Regions from separate parts of the Sanguibacter sp. Z1732 genome, predicted to be linked through region 2. Evidence: riboswitches for the same ligand, from Rfam matches in the RefSeq annotation. Region 2 holds a riboswitch; each other region holds the start of a gene.
The links. Region 2 has a riboswitch for cyclic di-AMP ahead of ACRRRO_RS10760 (C40 family peptidase). Riboswitches for the same ligand answer to the same signal wherever they lie in the genome.
Positions count from the first base shown of each region.

Region 1: linked by a shared signal. The riboswitch ahead of ACRRRO_RS11425 (LysM peptidoglycan-binding domain-containing protein) and the one ahead of ACRRRO_RS10760 (C40 family peptidase) in region 2 are both predicted to bind cyclic di-AMP.
Region 3: linked by a shared signal. The riboswitch ahead of ACRRRO_RS11615 (C40 family peptidase) and the one ahead of ACRRRO_RS10760 (C40 family peptidase) in region 2 are both predicted to bind cyclic di-AMP.

Region 1 covers NZ_CP194857.1:2,158,365-2,164,882, reverse strand. The annotation lists gene ACRRRO_RS11430 (serine hydrolase domain-containing protein) at 1-575, opposite strand, end outside; gene ACRRRO_RS11425 (LysM peptidoglycan-binding domain-containing protein) at 835-1,806, opposite strand; cyclic di-AMP (ydaO/yuaA leader) riboswitch at 1,808-1,957, opposite strand; gene ACRRRO_RS11420 (hypothetical protein) at 2,169-2,327, opposite strand; gene ACRRRO_RS11415 (AlbA family DNA-binding domain-containing protein) at 2,617-3,441, shown strand; gene ACRRRO_RS11410 (ATP-binding protein) at 3,401-4,381, shown strand; gene ACRRRO_RS11405 (ISL3 family transposase) at 4,530-5,864, opposite strand; gene ACRRRO_RS11400 (ISL3 family transposase) at 5,973-6,497, opposite strand.
Region 2 covers NZ_CP194857.1:2,015,056-2,021,573, forward strand. The annotation lists partial or broken gene ACRRRO_RS10745 (heavy metal translocating P-type ATPase) at 1-426, shown strand, start outside; gene ACRRRO_RS10750 (heparan-alpha-glucosaminide N-acetyltransferase domain-containing protein) at 704-1,786, opposite strand; gene ACRRRO_RS10755 (CueP family metal-binding protein) at 1,836-2,252, opposite strand; cyclic di-AMP (ydaO/yuaA leader) riboswitch at 2,556-2,704, shown strand; partial or broken gene ACRRRO_RS10760 (C40 family peptidase) at 2,846-3,361, shown strand; gene ACRRRO_RS10765 (sensor histidine kinase) at 3,675-4,805, opposite strand; gene ACRRRO_RS10770 (winged helix-turn-helix domain-containing protein) at 4,802-5,380, opposite strand; gene ACRRRO_RS10775 (response regulator) at 5,752-6,390, opposite strand; gene ACRRRO_RS10780 (histidine kinase) at 6,387-6,518, opposite strand, start outside.
Region 3 covers NZ_CP194857.1:2,199,030-2,205,547, forward strand. The annotation lists gene serC (phosphoserine transaminase) at 1-902, opposite strand, end outside; gene ACRRRO_RS11610 (iron dependent repressor, metal binding and dimerization domain protein) at 1,081-1,776, shown strand; cyclic di-AMP (ydaO/yuaA leader) riboswitch at 2,146-2,315, shown strand; gene ACRRRO_RS11615 (C40 family peptidase) at 2,315-3,160, shown strand; gene ACRRRO_RS11620 (universal stress protein) at 3,388-4,335, shown strand; gene rocD (ornithine--oxo-acid transaminase) at 4,565-5,767, opposite strand; gene ddaH (dimethylargininase) at 5,800-6,518, opposite strand, start outside.

The sequences.
Region 1 (6,518 bases), 140 kb from region 2:
TCTTCGAAGCCGGCGGTGTGGGACAGCAGGTGGCGCAGCGTGATCGGTTCGTCGTAGGTGGTGGGGATGTCGAGGTCGATGTAGTCGGCGACCGGGTCATCCAGGCCCACGGCCCCGTCTTCGACCAGTTGCATGACGGCGATTCCGACCACCACTTTGCTGATCGAGCCGACCCGGAACAGCGTGCGCTGGGCATCCACCGGCTGCGGCACCGAGTCAGGGTCGTCGGCGCCGGAGCCGGAGCCGGAGCCGGAGCCGGAGCCGGTGTCGGCGTAGCCGTAGCCACGTTCGGTGACCACCTCGCCCTCGTGGACCACCGAGACCGCTGCCCCGGCCACGCCCTCACGTTCCAGCGCGGCGGGCAGGAAGCCATCCAGCCAGGCCTCGGTGTCCTCGCTGGTCAGCGCGGCGGCCGCCTCGGCCGAGGACGGAGCGGCCGGAGGGTCCGGTGGCGGGTTCACCGGGGCGCCCTGCTGGGCTGCACACCCGGCCAGGACCGCGGCGAGGACGACGGCGATGCTCGCGGCGATCCACGACCGCCGGCGGCGCTGAGGTGCTCCGGCAGGCGGTGCCATGGCCGGCGTGCGAGGCGGGCCGTGGCCTGTACGTGCTGAGTGAGTTCCCACGAGCCCTGACCCTAGGGGCCGCCGACATCACCCCACCCCCGAAGTCAGCATCAATCGGCTGAAACCGCCCCCTCAGCCGACCAGTGCTGGCTTCGTCGCTGAGGCCGCCTGATCATGGGCGAGCAGCCCGGTCCGCAAACGCATCGGCCCGCCCCGAAGTTCGGGGCGGGCCGATGACTCGCACGCGGCAGTTGAGTCCGTGAGCCGGTCAGGCCACCCGGATGAAGGTCGGGTTGGCCCGCCAGATCTTGCTCTCGTGCAGCGCGGTGCCGGGGTTACGGGCGGCGATGTGGTTGCCGTTGCCGGTGTAGATACCGATGTGCCCCGGCCACCACACCAGGTCCCCGGGCTGGGCCTGGCTGGCGGAGACCACCTGGCCGGCGCTGCGCTGGGCCCCGGAGTTGCGCGGCAGGTTGATGCCGGCCTGGGCGTACACGTAGGAGGTGAACCCGGAGCAGTCGAACCCAGCCGGGGTGGATCCACCCCACACGTACGGGGTGCCCACGAACTGGCGGGCGATGTTGACGATCGCACTGCCAGAGGCACTGGCCTGCGGGGAGGGCGCAGCGGAGCGCTGGCCGTCACGGGAGGCCGTGTCGGCCCCTCGTTGCACGGATGCCGATCCCGAGCCCGACGTTGACGCCGATCCCGAGCCCGACACCGACCCTGACGACGAGGCCGACCCCGACGACGATCCCGACCCACCGGGGATGGTGAGTTCGTCACCGGGGAAGATCAGCGCGTCAGCACCCAGGCCGTTGGCGTCGATGATCGCCTGGACGCCGGCGCCGTACCGCGCCGCGATAGCCGCGACGGTGTCACCGCGGCTCACGGTGTGGGTGGCGCCACCAGCGCTGGCGGTCACCGAACCTGTGGGGATGGTGAGTTCGTCACCGGGGAAGATCAGCGCATCGGAGCGAAGGCCGTTTGCGTCGATGATCCCCTGGATGCTGGCGCCATGTTCGGCGGCGATATTGCCGACGGTGTCACCGGCGTTCACGGTGTAGGTCTCGTCCGGGTCGGCGCTGGCTGCGGGCATCGCCAGCCCGAAGGCCAGGCCCGCGGTGGCCACACCGGCCGTACCGCGACGGGCCACCTTTCCCACCGGCAGGTCGGAGAGGAAGGTGGTGGGACGCACGTCGGCTCGGTGCCGCGCGCGTGTGGTGCTGTGTAGTGTCATGGTGTTTTCTCCGGTTGCCTTCGGGGTTAGCTGTCGGGTTCGGGTCGGATAAACACCCGGCCTGGCCGTGGCCAGACTTCACCCCAGGGACCAGCACGCCGGTCCCGTCTTCATGGGTCCCCCGCCCCTGCCATGGCGGCTAATGGACCGCGGACGGTGGCAGAGTTCGGCGTCCGCCCACGGACTTCCAGGTTCGGAAGTGCCGCGACCGTAACCCGCCCACGACGCATTGTCACGGTTCGGTAACATAAGTCACAATTAGGTCACGGTGCGGCTCCGGGGACTCGGTTCACAAGCCCCCGTCCGCGACCGGCTGATGCCCGCGAGCAGGACGGCGATTGCGGGCAGTCCGACGGCACTCATCACTCCACCCCCGCCTCCCGCCGCGTCCGCGCATTGGCGTGCACCGACCACCGCGGCACCCACCGCCCCAGCGCCGCGATCACGGCGCCCGAGAGCACCCCCATCGACACGATCCCGGCGGCCAGCGATCCGAGCGCCGCGCCGGCTGAGACCACCAACGGGCCGGCCGCCCCCCGGTGTCGGCGACAACCGCCAGAACCCAGCACCCGTGGCGAGGGCCCTTGACACCGCATACCGCGCACCTGTCGCCCGGACCGCGGAGCCCGCGTCGATCCCTGGGCCGGACCTGGAAGGCAAAACACCACGGTGCCGCAAACTGGCAAGAAAAGTATCATTCGCGTGCGAGGCGCCTCGGGGGCCGTAGCAAAGTTGTGAGTTATCGCATCATCGCTACTTCGTCATAACTTTTGGCGTGAGTTAATTATGACCTTCTGCCATGATGGGTCCATGGCCATAACTTTCGGTGAGGACCCGGTCCGCGCAGAAGTGTCCGACATCCTGGCCCGCATCGCGGCTGGGGAGACCGTCGACCAGGAACGTGAACGCAAGCATGTGGATCTAAAGGAAGAGACCGGGCGCCGCGACCGTTCGGGACAGGTCGGCCCGGGCGAGGAACGAAGCGCGGCAGTGGCGCAGCAATTGGCCGCTGAGGCAGCATGCATGGCAAATACGCCTGGCGGAGGTGCGCTCATCGTCGGCGTAGGCAACGACGGCACCGTGCTGGGCGCTGCAACGGATGCAGAGTGGCTCAGGCATCGCATCTATGAGATCACCGGACGGCTGCTCACAGTGGACATCGCCGAGAGTGAAGTCCAAGGCAAGCGGCTGCTCGTCATCATCTCACCGCCGGCCGTCGAACCGGTTCGCATCAGTGGTCGGATCCATTGGCGAGTGAATGACAATTGTGTCGAAGTTGATGCCGCCACGTGGCACGCACGTCGCATGCGGACTCTCAACTATGACTGGTCCGGAGACACATCAACCACACCTGCGTCTGCGGCCCGGCCACAAGCGCTGGACCTAGCCCGGGAGTTCCTGCACGACAGTGGCGAGAGCGAAGCCGAGCAGGTTGCGGGTAGTACTGATAGTCAACTCTTGCGTCGACTTAACGCAGTTACCGGCGAGGGCATGCTTACCAATGCTGGCGTCCTGGTCTTCGTCGGTCGGCAGAGCCCTAGCCCGACTCGACTACGTCCGTCGCGAGTATGCCGGTGGCGACAGCGCCACACGCGTGAACCGCAGCGGTCGCTCTCTACTCGAAGAACTCTCTGAAGTGTTCTTGGCGACTGATGCCCACAACGCAACCCGGCACGTTCAAGCCGGCCTGGTGATACGGCAGATCCGAGAGATCCCAGAACTGGCTGCCCGTGAAGCTATCGTCAACGGCGTCGCGCACCGGGAATGGGGGTCCTCGGCCCCCACCATCGTGGAGCACATCGGGCGCACACTACGAGTCACGAGCCCAGGTGGCTTCTTCGGGGGTGTCAACTCATCCAATATCATCACTCACCCGTCGCAGTCGCGAAACGCTGCTCTTACCCAACTCTTGGCCGACTTGAAGGTCGCCGAACGAGAGGGCATCGGCGTAGACCGAATGGTGCGCGAGATGGTGAGAGCCGGGCACCAGCCACCCGATATCCGTGAAATTAGCGGACCGTTCATACGAGCCTCACTGGTCGGTGACTCGCTGGACCAACCCTGGATCGCGTGGCTCGGTTCGATCGAACCGAAGAACGAATCGATGGATGTCTACTCTCTCCTGCTCCTGCGCCGGCTGGTAACCGTTGGTTGGGTCGACGCGATTCAAGCCGCTCCACTGATCCAATTGACACTCGAAGAAGCACGCGGCGCCATCTCCAAACTCTCGCAGGCAAACATTGACGGACGACCGCTCCTGATCATCGCCAAGGGAACACCAGAAGGCACTGAAGCGGTGTGGAGACTGCATCCAGCCGCCGCAGAGTCTCTGGCAGCGCATGATCGGACAGCCGGTCATATTCGAGGTCTCCCCACCCGGCCCGAGATCGCCCGTTCCTATGCGCAAGCGCGTGGACGGATCAGTAGTACTGAACTGGGTTCCCTCGTCGGTGCCAGTCCCAGCAACGTGGGCGGAGTCCTCAAACGCCTAGCAACCGAAGATGTGCTCGCTCCCTCAAGCACAACGGGCCGGGGGCGCGGGTTCTACTACAAGTGGATCGGGCCTACTGAATAAGTGGCTCTTCCGGTTTTAGAGTGCATTGATCCGGGTCGCCAGTTGGCCGGAGTGCAGTAGGCAGCGCAGGACGTAGTGGTCGAAGTTGCGGAACCCTAGGGCGATGCCGCGTAGGGCTTCGAGGCGTCCGTTGATGGCTCTTCCGGTTTTAGAGTGCATTGATCCGGGTCGCCAGTTGGCCGGAGTGCAGTAGGCAGCGCAGGACGTAGTGGTCGAAGTTGCGGAACCCTAGGGCGATGCCGCGTAGGGCTTCGAGGCGTCCGTTGATCGCTTCGACGGGGCCGTTGGAGGCTCCGCCACGGTCGAAGAACGCCAGGATCTGGTCTCGTTTGCGCCAGAGCGTGCGGCCGAGTTGAGCGAGTTCCTCCAGCCCCTCGGGTAGCCCGCGCCGGAGCCTGGTGATGAGGGCCTGCATGCGCTTCTTGCCGGCGGCCGGATCTGGGTGTTGGTAGGCGCTGATGATGTCCTGGTAGATGTGCCAGGAGACCTCCAAGGCCGCGTGGTCCTCGTGTTCGGCGAACAGCCGCTGCAGTCGGGCGATCTGCTCATCGGTCAGTAGCGACTGCCGGGTCAGCAGTGTTCGCCGGCCGCGGTAGAGCAGGTTCTCCTTGCGGCCCCGGTGGCCGTGGATCTGCTGCTGCAGGCGCTGACGACAGACGGTGAGTTTCTCCCCAGCCAGTTGCACCGTGTGGAAGGGGTCCATCACCGGTGTGGCCTGCGGCAGTGCTTCTTTGGTGGCGCTGTGATAGCCGGTGAAGCCATCCATGGTGACCACCTCGATGCGGTCGCGGAACTCCTGGGTGCGCTCGGCCAACCAGTCGGTGAGTACCTTCGCCGAACGGCCTGCTTGCACATCCAGCAGCCGCGCCGGCCCGGTGCCCTCGATCGTGGGGGTCAGATCTACCAGGATCGTGACATACGAGTCCTCACCGCCGCCGCGCACGTGTTTCCACTTGTGCTCATCGACCCCCAAGATCCGCACCCCTTCCAGGTGGGTCGGGTCGTCATAGACCAGGGTGCGGGCGGCATCGACCGCGAGGTTATTGACCAGGTCCCATCCCAGTCCCAGGGCCCGGGCCACGGCGCTGATGCTCATCTTGTCGATCGCCAAGCGCTGCAGGATCCACCGGGTGCACCGGTTGGTGGTCTTGGCCCCCACCGCGGCGCAGTCCAGCCGTTGCTGGAAGATCCGCTGCGGGCACTGGGTCCCGGTGCACCGATAGCGAGGCAGGCGCACGTGCAACCTGGTGGGATGGCCGGCCACCGGTACGTCGGTCAGCACCCGCACCACGTGATCCCGCAGGACCCCTTCGGCCCCGCAGGACGGGCAGAACGGCAACCCCTGGCGCGGTCGGGCCTGGATGATGGTGACGTCTGCGGCGTCGATGCTGGCCCCGGTGATCATCAGGTCCAACTCCGCGGTGCGACAGATGACATCAGCAACAGGGCAACCAGAAACAGCGGCAGAGCAGGTAGATTTCATCGCGGGCCTTGGGTGTTTGGATCGGACTGGTTAGCACCTCCAATCCTCACCCAAGGCCCACCTGCTCCCAGGCCCACCACGCCGCCTGATCAGCCCCTCAACGCACCCTCAAACCGGAAGAGCCCCGTTGATCGCTTCGACGGGGCCGTTGGAGGCTCCGCCACGGTCGAAGAACGCCAGGATCTGGTCTCGTTTGCGCCAGAGCGTGCGGCCGAGTTGAGCGAGTTCCTCCAGCCCCTCGGGTAGCCCGCGCCGGAGCCTGGTGATGAGGGCCTGCATGCGCTTCTTGCCGGCGGCCGGATCTGGGTGTTGGTAGGCGCTGATGATGTCCTGGTAGATGTGCCAGGAGACCTCCAAGGCCGCGTGGTCCTCGTGTTCGGCGAACAGCCGCTGCAGTCGGGCGATCTGCTCATCGGTCAGTAGCGACTGCCGGGTCAGCAGTGTTCGCCGGCCGCGGTAGAGCAGGTTCTCCTTGCGGCCCCGGTGGCCGTGGATCTGCTGCTGCAGGCGCTGACGACAGACGGTGAGTTTCTCCCCAGCCAGGTGAGATCGGGCCGGAGCGCCCTGCCAACGTTTCCGCTGGTGGGTTTCTCCGGCCCGTCTCCCGAACCGGACGTGCGACTTCCACCGCATCCGGCTCTCCACGAGCACATG
Region 2 (6,518 bases):
GCGCTGGCTCAGGCAGACGTCGGGATCGCGATCGGAGCGGGCACCGACGTGGCGATCGCCTCCGCCGGCGTCATCCTGGCGTCTGACGACCCCCGGTCGGTGCTGTCGGTCATCCAGCTCTCCCGTGCCGGGTACCGGAAGATGAAGCAGAACCTGTGGTGGGCTGCCGGCTACAACATCGCGGCCGTGCCCCTGGCCGCAGGTGTGCTGGCCCCGGTCGGGTTCGTCCTACCCATGTCGGTCGGCGCGCTCCTCATGTCCCTGTCGACCATTGTCGTGGCGCTCAACGCCCAACTGTTGCGCCGCCTGGACCTCAGCCCCGAGACCAGCACCGCCGCGGCGCACGGCGCACCTCGGGTTCCTTCCGCCGACGGCTCACGGGCTACTGGGGATCGCGAGGACGTGGTTGGGGCGCATCGTCACTGACGCGGCCAGGGTGTGCCATGCACCGGGCGATCCTGCTGCCCTACGGCCTGCCGACGGGGGTGGAAACCTGCGCTGTAGTCCTACTGGCTGGTGATCCACGTATCCGCGTCAGCGCCGGCCACTGGTTGGTGAGGTGATCTCGCTTGGCCTGGGCGCCGAAGAGCCGCAGGCGACGTCCCGGCCCACCTGCTGGTCCGTGCTGCTGGACGACTTCCCCGCCGGGGCGACCCTGCAGCGGTTGTCCTATCGGCTCAACGCCGTCGGCCTGGTGGCGAGTTCATCGCCGCCGGCGCAGCCGCACCCGCAACAATGCCTCCAGCGGCCCGCGGGAGAAGAAGTGCCGCCAGCCCACCGCTGCGCCTATCAGCACCAGGGCCATCACCGCCGTGGTGACCAGACCCGCCGGCGCGGTCCCCGGGCCGGGACGCACTACCTCCGCGATGCCGAACAGGTGCACCACATACACGGTCAGCGCCAACTGACCCGTGGCCACCAGCGGCCAACCGAAGCGGCCCAGGTACGGCAAAACCAGAAGTGTCAGGCCCAGCACCGCCACGGCCGAGGCACTGCCCCGGATCAGCCACAACGGCATCTGCGAATGTGCGGCCGCCGAAAGGAACCAGTCCACACCGGGCTCCCCATCCGGCCGCCCCAGGAACGCTTCCAACGCCCGGGAGCCGAGTTCGGCAAGCAGGGTCAGCACCACTCCGGCCACAGTCAGCCGTATCTGGACGCACCGGTCTTGCAGGCGCAACCTGCCCAGCCACATCCCGAACAGGAACGGCCCGAGCCAGGTGATCACCGGGTACGGCCCGGTCAGGAATGTCGAGGCCACGATCTGCCCGGGCGCATCCAGTAGCGTGGCGGGCTCCCGGTCGAAGACCTCACCGGTTCTGAGTTGGACACCCAGCCACACCAGTGGTCCAGCGGCAGTTGCCGCGATCGAGGCGGTCAGCAGCAGCCATGAGGGGGCCCGCACCACCACCAGTCCCACGAGAAACAGCACCGCATAGGTGGTCAAGATCACCTTGGCGCCATGACCCGCCAACTGAGTGCTCAGCCCGATCAGGCTCAGCAGAACCGTCCGCCACAACACCTGCCCCCAGGGTGGCGCGGCACCGTCGCGGGCCCGGCGGGTCAGGAACGAGTACCCGATCCCGGCCAGCAGCACGAACAACAATGAAGCCCGCCCGTGCGGCAGCCGCATGACCAGCCCGGCGATGCCATCGTCATAGAGCGGACCGACGTTGACCGCGAGCATGCCCAGGATGGCCAGCGCCCGCGCCGCGTCCAGTCCGATGACGCGGCTATGGGGTGCGGCGGCTTGCCCGGCGTCGCTAGCCGCGTGCGCCGCGCTCACCGGTGCGCCGTCCTGCTGCTCCGAGATTGGCACAGGTTGTGACCGCGACCTATATCAGTTGGAGGGTGGTGAGGCAGGTGGCGACCTCGTCGGTGGTGGAGAACTCGGCTGTACCCGTCAGGCCGTCATGGTTGACCTTGATGGTGCCCTGCAGATCGCGTGGCAACCAGAAGCCGGCGAAACCGTTCGCATAGGTCGCCAATTCTTCATCGATGAGCACTTCGGCCAGTTCCTGCTGCCCGTCGGAGAGCACCAGTTCATCGGGCCGGATGGAGGCGATGTAGTCGGTGGGGCGTTCCTTTCCACCGAGCCGGTCCAGGTGGTCGATCATCTCTGCGACCTCCATGCCGGCCAAGTCATGGGTGGCGAGGAACGCGGCTTCACCACCTCCGGCGGTGGGCTCGGAGGCCGGATCCAACGAGGAGCAGCCGGCGCGGATCAGCACCAGCGCCGCCATTCTTTTCATGTTCTTCCACCGTCCTAGTGGGGGTCATCCAGGCAACCACTGCGCCCGAGATTCTCGGCTTTTCGTCTCGAATCAGGTGCCTTCTGCAGCGCAGGCGGCAAGGTCTCGGCCGCCCCGACGCTACGACAGGAGCGGCGGGCGTGCAGTCGCCGAGGCGGGGGATGACGATGAAGGTTTGATGAAGCATTCGGTAATGCCGTGATCTAACCGTGATCTGAGGGTTCGCGGTATGTACTGTCACTCTTGCTCCCGCCGTGCGGGAAGCCCACAAGCGGACGCCGAACCCTGCCACCGCACCGTGGTCACCGATCAACGCCGTGGCAGGGGCGGGGGACCCAGCCGTCGGTGCGCGAGCACCTAGGGGTGAAGTCCCGCCTGGGGAGCCAGGCAGACCGGGTAAGTCTCCAATCCGAACCCGACAACTGACCTCGTAGGCGAACTGGAGAACCGAATTGACTGAACCAACAACCGGCGCCCGACACCGCGCGGCGTGCCGCCCCTCCACCCCACTGACCGTTTTCGCTGACTCAGTCACTGGGACCACCGGCAGACGGGCGCTGGCCGTCTTCGCCTCCTCCGGACTGGTGCTCACAATGGGCGCCTCCAGCGCTGCGGCCGTCCCCCAGGTGTCGAGTTCGAGTTTCGGGGCCGGCGCCCTGGCCAACGTGGTGCTCGACGCCGACGTCGACATCGATAAGGTGGTCACCTCACCAACCGTCACTGTCGATGAGGGCATCGACTGGCACGTCGCCGTCGCTGAGGTCTCCTCCGAAGCTCCACCCCCACCCCCACCCCCACCGCCAGCGCCTGTCATCACTGCGCCGGAGCGCCCCACCCCGCGTGCCGCTCCGGCCTCCCGCACCGGGCAGCGCACCGAGCAGCCGGCTCAACAGCAGGAGCAGCAGACCGAGGATTCCTCCTCCGGCGAATCAAGCGAGCAGACCGCGAGCACTGCCTCTGCCTCCGGTTCCGCGGTCGTGGACGTCGCCCGCCGCTACGTGGGCACCCCGTATGTGTGGGGCGGCTCTACCCCGGCGGGCTTTGATTGCTCGGGCTTCACCGCCTACGTCTTCGCCCAATTCGGGGTAAGCCTGCCTCGGACGTCCGGTGCCCAGGCGGGCGCCGGACGCATAGTCTCGGCAGCCGAGGCCCAGCCCGGCGATCTGGTGCGTGGCCCGGTCATGTGGGTATCTACACCGGCAACGGCGACAACATCGCCGCCCGAAACCCCGGTACCGCCCTGTACGAGGGCCCGATCTTCCATAGCAACCCCACGTTCATCCGCGTGCTCTGACCGCATATCTCAGTTGCGGCATCGGCCCGTCCGGCCCAGGGCGGGCCGATGCTCGTGCTGTGGCTGCGGATGAGGGCGCACCCTTTCCAGCGCGGCCACTGCCGAAGACGTGTGCGGTGGAGTCGGTCTCAGGCCTGCGAAGGCTGCCGACCCAAGGGCAGTTCGATGGTGAAGACGGCGCCGTGGCCAAGCCCGGTGCTGGCCGCTTCCATGCTGCCACCGTGGGCCTGGACGATGGAGCGGCTGATGGCAAGCCCGATTCCTGACCCTCCGTGCGCGCGGTCACGAGCCGCATCGGCACGGTAGAAGCGCTCGAACAGGTGGGGCAGGTGCTCGGCGGCTATCCCACCGCCGTTGTCCTGGACCCACAACCGCAGTCGCGATCCACTCCGGTTGGCACCCAATTGGACGTGACCTCCCGTTGGGGTGTGCCGCACGGCGTTGTCCAGCAGGTTGGTCAGGACCTGCCCGAGCCGGTCAGGGTCCGCGGTGATGACCGTCTGGCGTTCCGACTCCGTGGCCTCGATCGTCAGGTCAATGCCCTTGTCCGCGGACTTGACGCCTGCCTGTGTTGCGGCGTCCTGAAGCAGGTCACGGACCTGCAGCGGCTGCCACCGCATCTCCAAGCGGCCCTCGCTGGCGGTTGTCACGAGCGTTATGTCCTGGGCCAGCCGGGCAAGGCGTGCGACCGGCTCACGCAGCATGCCCATCGTCCGTTCACCGGCGGGCACGACACCGTCGACGATCCCTTCGAGGTAGCCATCCAGGGTCGCCACCGGGGTGCGCAGTTCATGGGCCAGGTCGCCCAGCATGCGGGTTCGGGTCTTTTCGATATGGCCTAGGTCAGTGGCCATGGTGTTGAACGCGGCGGCGAGGTCATCGAACTGCGCGCCCATGTGGACCGCTGGCACATGGACGTTGTAGTCACCGCTTGCGACCTGCACTGCTGCTTGTCGGACCCTTTCCAACGCCCTGGTGATGCGTCGAGTGACGAAGATGCTCACGAGCACCGACGACAGGAGAGCGACGAGGAGCGCCACGGAGAGGGACAGGGTCCATGCCGCGGTGAAGGCTTGCCGTGCGTGAGCCACGACCTCGGAGTCAGCGGGCTCGGCCATGAGCATGTGATCGTGGAAGATCATCGGCCCGATCATCGAAGCGACACCCCACGCTGTCCCGGCGGCCACCAAGAGGACCACGACGATCGCTGCCAGGAGCCGAGCGCCCAGTCCCCACTGTCTTGGCTGCCGCTTGTTCATGACCCGGTCCCCATTCGGTAGCCAACTCCACGTACGGTCCGGATGAACCTCGGCGCGGATGCCTTGTCGCCGAGTTTGCGTCGCAGATGTCCGATATGGACATCGACGAGGTTGTCATCGCCCACCCAATTGGGTCCCCATACCGTCTCGATGAGTTGGCGCCGGGTGAAGACCATGTGCGGGCGCGCCGCCAGTGCTGCGAGTACGTCGAACTCGGTGCGCGTGAGTTGGACAGTTTCGCCGTCGAGGGACACTTCCCGGCCCAGAGCGTCAACGGTCAGTGGCCCGAACGACGCTACTGCGCCATGGTGGCCCGGTGGGTTCTGCCGCGGACGACGCAGCATCGCCCGCACGCGTGCAACGAGTTCACGTGGGCTGAACGGCTTGGTCACGTAGTCATCGGCGCCCACCGAGAGGCCGTTGAGTTTGTCGACCTCCTCCACGCGGGCGGTGAGCATGATGATGTAGCAGTCAGAGAACGTGCGCACGCTCCGGCAGACCTCGATGCCATCGAGACCAGGCAGGCCGAGGTCCAGCACCACCACCCCGGGTCGCCACTGTCGCGCACGCTGCACCGCGTCGTCGCCGTCAGCGCAGGTCTGGACCTCGAAGCCTCGCGCTCAAGATAGTTCGCGACCAATCGCGCCAAGGGGGTTTCGTCATCGACGACCAGAACACGGGGCAGGTTCACGTCCGAATGAGCAAGGGAGGTCATGGCTCCATAGTGAACCAAGAGGACCGTTACGTGCGCTGCCTCCGAACGTGCGCAACCCCAGGACTGTTCGGCGCCCTGACGTGCGAAGCCGGATGTGCGCGCCCATGCCGGGACGGTCAAGACGGTTCCAAGGATGCCAATGGCGCCGACGACGAGGGCGATCGCGGGCACTCCGATACTCACGCTGGTTCCCCCCGACCGCTCGCGCAGGAGAACCGTAGGCCGATCCCCTCAGGCGATCCCGGCGCGGTGGGCGAGGATCACTGCCTGGACCCTGTCCCGCACCCCCAGTTTGGCGAGAATGTGGGCGACGTGGGTGCGCACGGTGTTCTCCGTGAGGTGCAGTTCGGCACCGATCTCGGCGTTGCTCAGCCCGCGCGCCATGACTGCGAGCACCTCGCGCTCGCGTTCGGTGAGCAACTCCAGCCCGGGAACCGGCTCGCGCGCTGCGCCTACATAGGAGGCAACGAGGCGCCGCACCACAGTGGGTCCGAGCGCCGATCCCCCTGCGGCGCAGTCCTTGACCCCCTGGATGAGATCCCGAGGCGGTGTGGTCTTCAGGAGGAAGCCGGCGGCTCCCGCCCGCAGCGCACCGAGCACGTACTCATCGACGTCAAACGTCGTCAGCACGAGGCAGCGTGCTGCGGGAGCCGCCGTGGCCAGGCGCCCGATGGCGGTCACCCCGTCGATCCCCGGCATCTCGATGTCCATGAGCACCACGTCCGGACGTAACCGCCGGGCCTGGGAGACGGCCGCGGCGCCGTCCTGCGCCTCCCCGACGATCTCGATCTCGGGATCGGAGCCGAGCACGCCGGCCAAACCCGCCCGCATCATGGCGTGGTCGTCGGCGAGCAGGACACGGATCGTCACGGCCGGGCCCTCCCGCGCAGTTGTGTCGGCTCATGGGGCAGAACGGCCCGCAATGCGAAACCGCCGCCATCCCCCGGTCCGACGAGCAGCCGACCTCCCACGGCGGTGACGCGGTCCTCGAGTCCGGC
Region 3 (6,518 bases), 180 kb from region 2:
TGTGCCGGGTCGGCCACGAAGGGGGTGGCGAAGTCACGCTCGGTGGTCCACTGGTACAGCAGCTGGGAGGACTGCGCGGTGCGCGCCGCGGCGAAGTCCAGGCCGCCCTGGTCGTTCAACCAGTCGACCTGCTCGGCCAACAGCACCAGGGTGGCGATCGCCGGGGTGTTCACGGTCTGGTCCTGCCGGGAGTTGGCCAGCGCCGCGGGAAGGGACAACGACGCCGGCGCCCAGCGCTGACCCAGTTCCTCGACCCGCTCGATCGCGGCCGGGGACAACAGGGCCAGCCACAGGCCGCCGTCGGAGCCCAGGGCCTTCTGTGGGGCGAAGTAGTAGGCGTCGGTCTGGCTCACGTCCACCTCCACCCCACCCGCGGCCGAGGTGCCGTCGACGAGCATCAGGGCACCGTCGTCGTCGACCCTTCTGACCGGGGTGAGGGTGCCGGTGGAGGTCTCGTTGTGGACCCAGCAGTAGGCATCGATCCCCGCAGCGGCCTCGGGGGAGCGGGTGCTGCCGGGTTCGGCGGTGAGGATCTGCGGGTCGGCCAGGAACGGTGCGCCGCTCGCGGCGGCGGCGAACTTGGCGCCGAACTCCCCGGCCCGGACGTGCTGGGAGCGGGTGCGGATCAATCCGAAGGTGGCCGCGTCCCAGAACATCGAGGCGCCACCGTTGCCCAGGGCCACCTCGTACCCCTCGGGGAGGTTGAACAGGGCAGCGAGACCCTCCCGGACGCGGCCGACCAGGGAGCGCACCGGGGGCTGACGGTGGGAGGTGCCCAGCAGCGTGGTGCCCAGGGCGGCCAGCGCCTGGCTCTGCTCCGGCCTGATGCGCGCGGGACCGGAGCCGAACCGGCCGTCCGCGGGACGGATCGAGGCCGGGATGGCGATCGCGGGATCGTTCATGGGCACGATCATCGCAGGTCCGCCGGCCTCGCCAGGAGCGCTGCGGCGCGCGGCCGGCCGGCCCTGGGCGGGAGAGTTGCCGGCAGGGCGCGCAGGAGGTGCGGCGCACCCGGTCCGGAGCCGGACGCCGGGCACTAGGCTGACGGGAGGAATGCGGCGACCACCAAGGGGCAGGCACGTGAGCGACCTGATCGACACCACGGAGATGTATCTCAAGACCGTGTTCGAACTGATCGAGGACGGCGTGGTGCCCCTGCGCGCCCGGATCGCGGAGCGTCTGGGTCACTCCGGGCCCACCGTGTCCCAGACGGTGGCGCGCATGGAACGGGACGGCCTGATGGTGGTCTCCGGTGACCGGCACCTGGAACTGACCGATGAGGGCCTGCGGCGGGCCACCCAGGTGATGCGCAAGCACCGCCTGGCCGAACGGCTGCTGACCGATGTGATCAAACTCGACTGGCCCTACGTGCACGAAGAGGCCTGCCGGTGGGAGCACGTGATGAGCGAGCGGGTGGAGCAGCAGTTGCTCGAACTGCTCGAGCGCCCGCGGGAGGATCCCTACGGCAACACCATCCCCGGCCCCGCCGAGATCGGGCAGCCCGTCGCCGCCGGTGTCGCCGAACTGCCCGGTACGTCCCTGAGCACCGCTATCACCGCCGATCCGGCCCACTACACGCTGGTGCGGATCGGGGAGCCGCTGCAGGTGGATGTGGAGCTGCTGACCGAGTTCGAGCGCGTCGGGTTGGTGCCCGGGGTGGGCTTCCGCGCCCAGACCGACGGCGCAGCGGTAGACCTGACCGTGAACGGACAGAGTCTGGAGCTCACCGAGGACACCGTGGGGCACCTGTTCGTCAGCGCCGCCGAGCCGGGGTGATCCGGTGCCCGTAGCGGGTGTCCGTGTGACGCCCGCGTGCGTTCGGGACGGGGCGCCGGAGGGCCCGCCGGCAGGTGCTCGGTGCCGTGGATCTAGCACAGCCGCAGCCCGCGCGCTCGCTGGGCGGGTCACGAGAGCGGCGTCCTGCATGTGGCGCAGTCCACATTGTGGCGATGACACAGCGTCTCGTCGATCGCGCCGTTGCCTCGGAATTCCACCATTTTCTGGGACGTAGGCGCCAGGGGCAGATCCTGTGAACCATTTCACAGAACCAATTGTGACCGGAATGTGACTTTTGCCGGGTGCGTCGGGTAACGTCAGCCGTGCTCGTCGTCCCCTCCATCGATGAGTACCCGCAGGCGGCGCCGAACCCTGTCACCGCCAGCAGGTCCCGACAGACGCAATTGACAGGGACGGGGGACCCAACCTTTGGTGCGCGAGCACCTAGGGGTGAAGTCCCACCTGGTTCGCCAGGTAAGACCGGGTGAATCTCCAACCCGAACCCGACAGCTCACCCCGTAGGCGCGTGGAGAAGATTTTGACTCAACGCACAACCGGAGCCCGCCACCGCGCAGCGTGCCGGCCCTCCACCCCCCTGACCGCTTTCGGCACCACAGTGGCCGGCACCACCGGTCGTCGTGCACTGGCCGTAGTTGCTTCCTCCGGACTGGCGCTGACCATGGGCGCCTCCACCGCGGCCGCTGCCCCCCAGGTGTCCAACTCCGCTTCCGGCCTCGGTTCGCTGGCCAACGTGGTGCTCGATGGTGACCGCGACTCCGTCAGCACCTCGCCGACCATCTCGGTCGACGCCGACACCGACTGGTCCTTCACCGCGGCCGTGGTGAGTTCCGAGGCCCCGCCACCACCTCCGCCCCCACCGCCCCCGCCGGCGGCGACCACGCAGCGGCCCACCGCGGCCACCGCCCCGGCGGCCCGCACCGGCAACCGCACCGCCGCTCCGGCTCAGGAGGAGACGCAGCAGGCGGAGGAGCAGCAGGCCGAGGAGCCCGCGAGCGAATCCACGCAGAGCGCCGCACCCGCGTCCGGTTCCGGCTCTGCCGTGGTGAACCTGGCCCGCCGGTACACGGGCACCCCGTACGTGTACGGCGGTAGCACTCCGGCCGGGTTCGACTGCTCCGGCTTCACCGCCTACGTGTACGCCCAGTTCGGTGTCTCCCTGCCCCGGTCGTCCTCGGCCCAGCGCAACGCCGGCCGTGTGGTCTCGGCTTCTGAGGCGCGGCCCGGCGACCTGGTCTGGTGGCCCGGACACGTGGGCATCTACACCGGCAACGGCCAGCACATCGCGGCTCGCAACCCCAGTTCACCCCTGCACGAGGGCCCGATCTGGAACTCGAGCCCCACGTTCATCCGTGTGATGGGCTGACCGGCACACGCACCACTCACAACGGCTCGTCCCGCATCGGGGCGGGCCGTTGTGCTGTGCGCACCGGTGCGTCGTGTACCTGCGTGCCCGTGCGGAGAGGTGCTGGCACAGGCACCGATGAACAGCTCCGATGAGACAGCTATAAGATTTTCCGGCGACATGCCCCGCAACCGTCAGGCTTGTAGCACAATGGTCAAGATCAGCCCAAAAAACGGGGGTAGACCGGTATGGAACGCGAACCCACGATCCTCGTCGGAGTCGACGGATCAGCCGCCAGCCTGAACGCACTGGACTGGGCGTTGGCCCACGCCGGAAAGTCGGGTTGGAACCTGCACCTGGTGTGTGCCTACGCGCTGCCCACCTTCGCCGCCGGAACCATCGACGGCGGGTATGCCACCCTGGACGACACCGCCATCCGCGACGGCGCGCAAGCGGTCCTGGACGAGGCCCTCACCCGCTGTGAGGGCGTGGGTGTGCAGGTGACCAGCGCCCTGGAGACCGGCGACGCGGCCGGAGTGTTGGTGGACCTGTCCGCCCAGGTGCGCCTCGCCGTCGTCGGCACCCGGGGCCGGTCCGGATTCGCCGAACGGATCCTGGGCACCGTCTCCTCGGCGCTACCGGCCCACTCCCACTGCCCCACCGTGGTGGTGCCGCACCGGGAGGGCGAGGACGACGAGGACGCCGGTCTGCCGTTGCCGGTGCGCCGGATCGTGGTGGGCGTGGACGGGTCGGACTCGGCCAAACTCGCCCTGAACGTGGCCATCGACGAGGCCGAACGGTGGGAGGCGGAACTGACCGCCGTGGTCGGTGTGCCGATGGGCGCCGGCGCCGGCCTGCTGGGCTGGCTGCCCTCCGGGGTGGACCGGGAGACCCTGCTGGCCGACGTCAAGACCGGCCTGGACGTCACGGTGGACCGGGCCAGTCAGGGTCGTTCGGTGCAGGTGCGCCGGCACGCCCTGGATGGCACCGGAGCGGCGCTGCTGTCGGAGTTCTCCACCGCGGTGGACCTGGTGGTGGTCGGCTCGCGCGGCCGCGGCGGCTTCACCGGGATGCTGCTGGGCTCCACGTCCCAGACCGTGCTGCATCACTCCCGTTGCCCGGTCATGGTGGTGCCCACCAGCAGCACCGACGATCCCGAGGACCACGCCTTCAACTGGAAGCGGCGCCGGCACTAAGCCGCCAGCCCGCCACCCCACGGCGCCCACCCGGCCCCCGCGGCACCCCCACCCCCACCCCACCCCCAACCCGTCCCTGCGGCGGCGAGGGCGAGCGTGAGCGTCGAGGGCGAGCCTTGGGGGACTCGCCTTCGGCTGGGAGGCTCGCCCTCGGCGGCGGCGGCTATGGCGGCGGCGGAGGCGGGGTGGCGACGGCGGTGGCGTTGGGGTGGCGACGGCGGCGGGGGGGCTACCGGGCGCTGCGCAGCACCCGGCCCAGGGTGTCCATGAGGCGGTCCAGGTCCGACTCGGTCACCGTCAGCGGCGGGGCGAAGCGGATGGTGTTGTCGTGGGTCTCCTTGGCCAGGATGCCCTCGGCGGCCAGCCGCTCACTGACCTCACGCCCGGACAGAGACACCACGTCCAGGCCCATCCACAAGCCGATCACCCGGGCGTCGGTGGCCAGCCCGTCGGCAACCAGATCCTTGGCCGGGCCCTCCAGCCTCGGACCGAGGTCGCGCGCCCGGGCCTGGAACTCACCCGTGGCCAGCAGTTCCGTCACCGCGATCCCCACCGCACACGCCAACGGGTTGCCGCCGAAGGTGGACCCGTGCGTACCGGCGGTCATCACACCGAGCACATCGGCCCGGCCCACCACCGCAGAGACCGGCACGATTCCACCACCGAGGGCCTTGCCCAGCGTGGTCAGGTCCGCGCGCACGCCGAACAGCTCCTGGGTGAGGGTGGCCCCGGTGCGGCCGAGGCCGGACTGGATCTCATCGAGCACCAGCAGTGTGTTCGTCTCATCGCAAGCCGCGCGCACCTGCTCCAGGTAGCCCTCCGGCGGGATCATCACCCCGTTCTCGCCCTGGACCGGCTCCAGCAGCACGGCCACGGTGTCCGGCGTGATCGCCGCGCGCACCGAGGCGGCGTCACCGTAGGGCACGACGACGAAGCCCGGGGTGTAGGGACCGAATCCTTCCCGGGCAGCCGGGTCGGTGGAGGCGGAGATGATCGTGGTGGTGCGGCCGTGGAAGGCGCCGTCGGCCACGATGATCTCGGCCCGGTCGGCCGGCACGCCCTTGACCTCATACCCCCACTTGCGGGCGGTCTTGATCGCGGTCTCCACCGCCTCGGCGCCGGTGTTCATCGGGAGCAGCATCTCGGTGCCGGTCAACTCCGTGACCGCGCCGGCGAACCGCTCCAGATGCTCATGGCTCACCGCCCTGGAGGTCAGGGTGAGCCGGTCCAACTGGTCCTTGGCGGCCCGGACCAGGTGCGGGTGGCGGTGACCGAAGTTCAGCGCCGAGTACCCGGCCAGGCAGTCCAGGTACTCCCGGCCGCTGGTGTCGGTGACCATCGCGCCCTCGGCGGTGGCCAGCTCCACCTCCAGCGGGTGATAGTTCGGCGCCAGCGGTCCGGGTGCGTTCGTGGTGTGGGGGTTGTTCGTCATCGTGCGACCTCCTCGTCGGTGACTCGCGGGAATCACTGGGCTGCGCCGTCGTCGGCCTCACCCGGGCGCAGGGCGCCCAGGGCGGGTAGTGCGCTCGCGGCTGCGTCGTCGTCGGCCTTGGTTGAACTCCGCAGGATCAGGGTGCAGCACTTGGCGCCGCCACCGCCCTTGAGCAGTTCGGAGGTGTCCACCGCGATCGGCTCCAATCCGCGCTCGCGGGCCTGCGCGGCCAGGTTTGTCGCTCCCGGTGCGTGCACCACGTGGGTACCGTCGCTGACGGCGTTCAGGCCCAGGGCCTGGGCGTCGGCGTCGCCGGCCACGATCGCCTCGGGGAACATGCGCTGCAGCACCCGCTGGGAGCCGGGGGAGAAGGCGGGCGGGTAGTAGGCGATCAGGTCATCGCGCAGGATGGTCAGTGCGGTGTCGAGGTGGTAAAAGCGCGGGTCCACCAGTTGCAGCGAGATCACCGGGCGGCCGAAGACCTCCTGGGCTTCGGAGTGCGCGGCGGCGGAGGTGCGAAAACCGGTCCCGGCCAGGATGTACCCGTTGGTGCACAGCAGGTCCCCCTCGCCCTCGTTGGTCTCGGCGGCCTCGACGGGAGTGAACCCGGCCCGGCCCAACCAGTCCAGGTACGCCGGGGCTTCGCCGGCGCGCTCGTTGTGCCGGAACCTGGCGGAGTAGGCGATGCCGCCGATCACGGTGGCACCGTTGGCGGCGTAGACCATGTCCGGGTACTGCGGCAGCGGGTCGA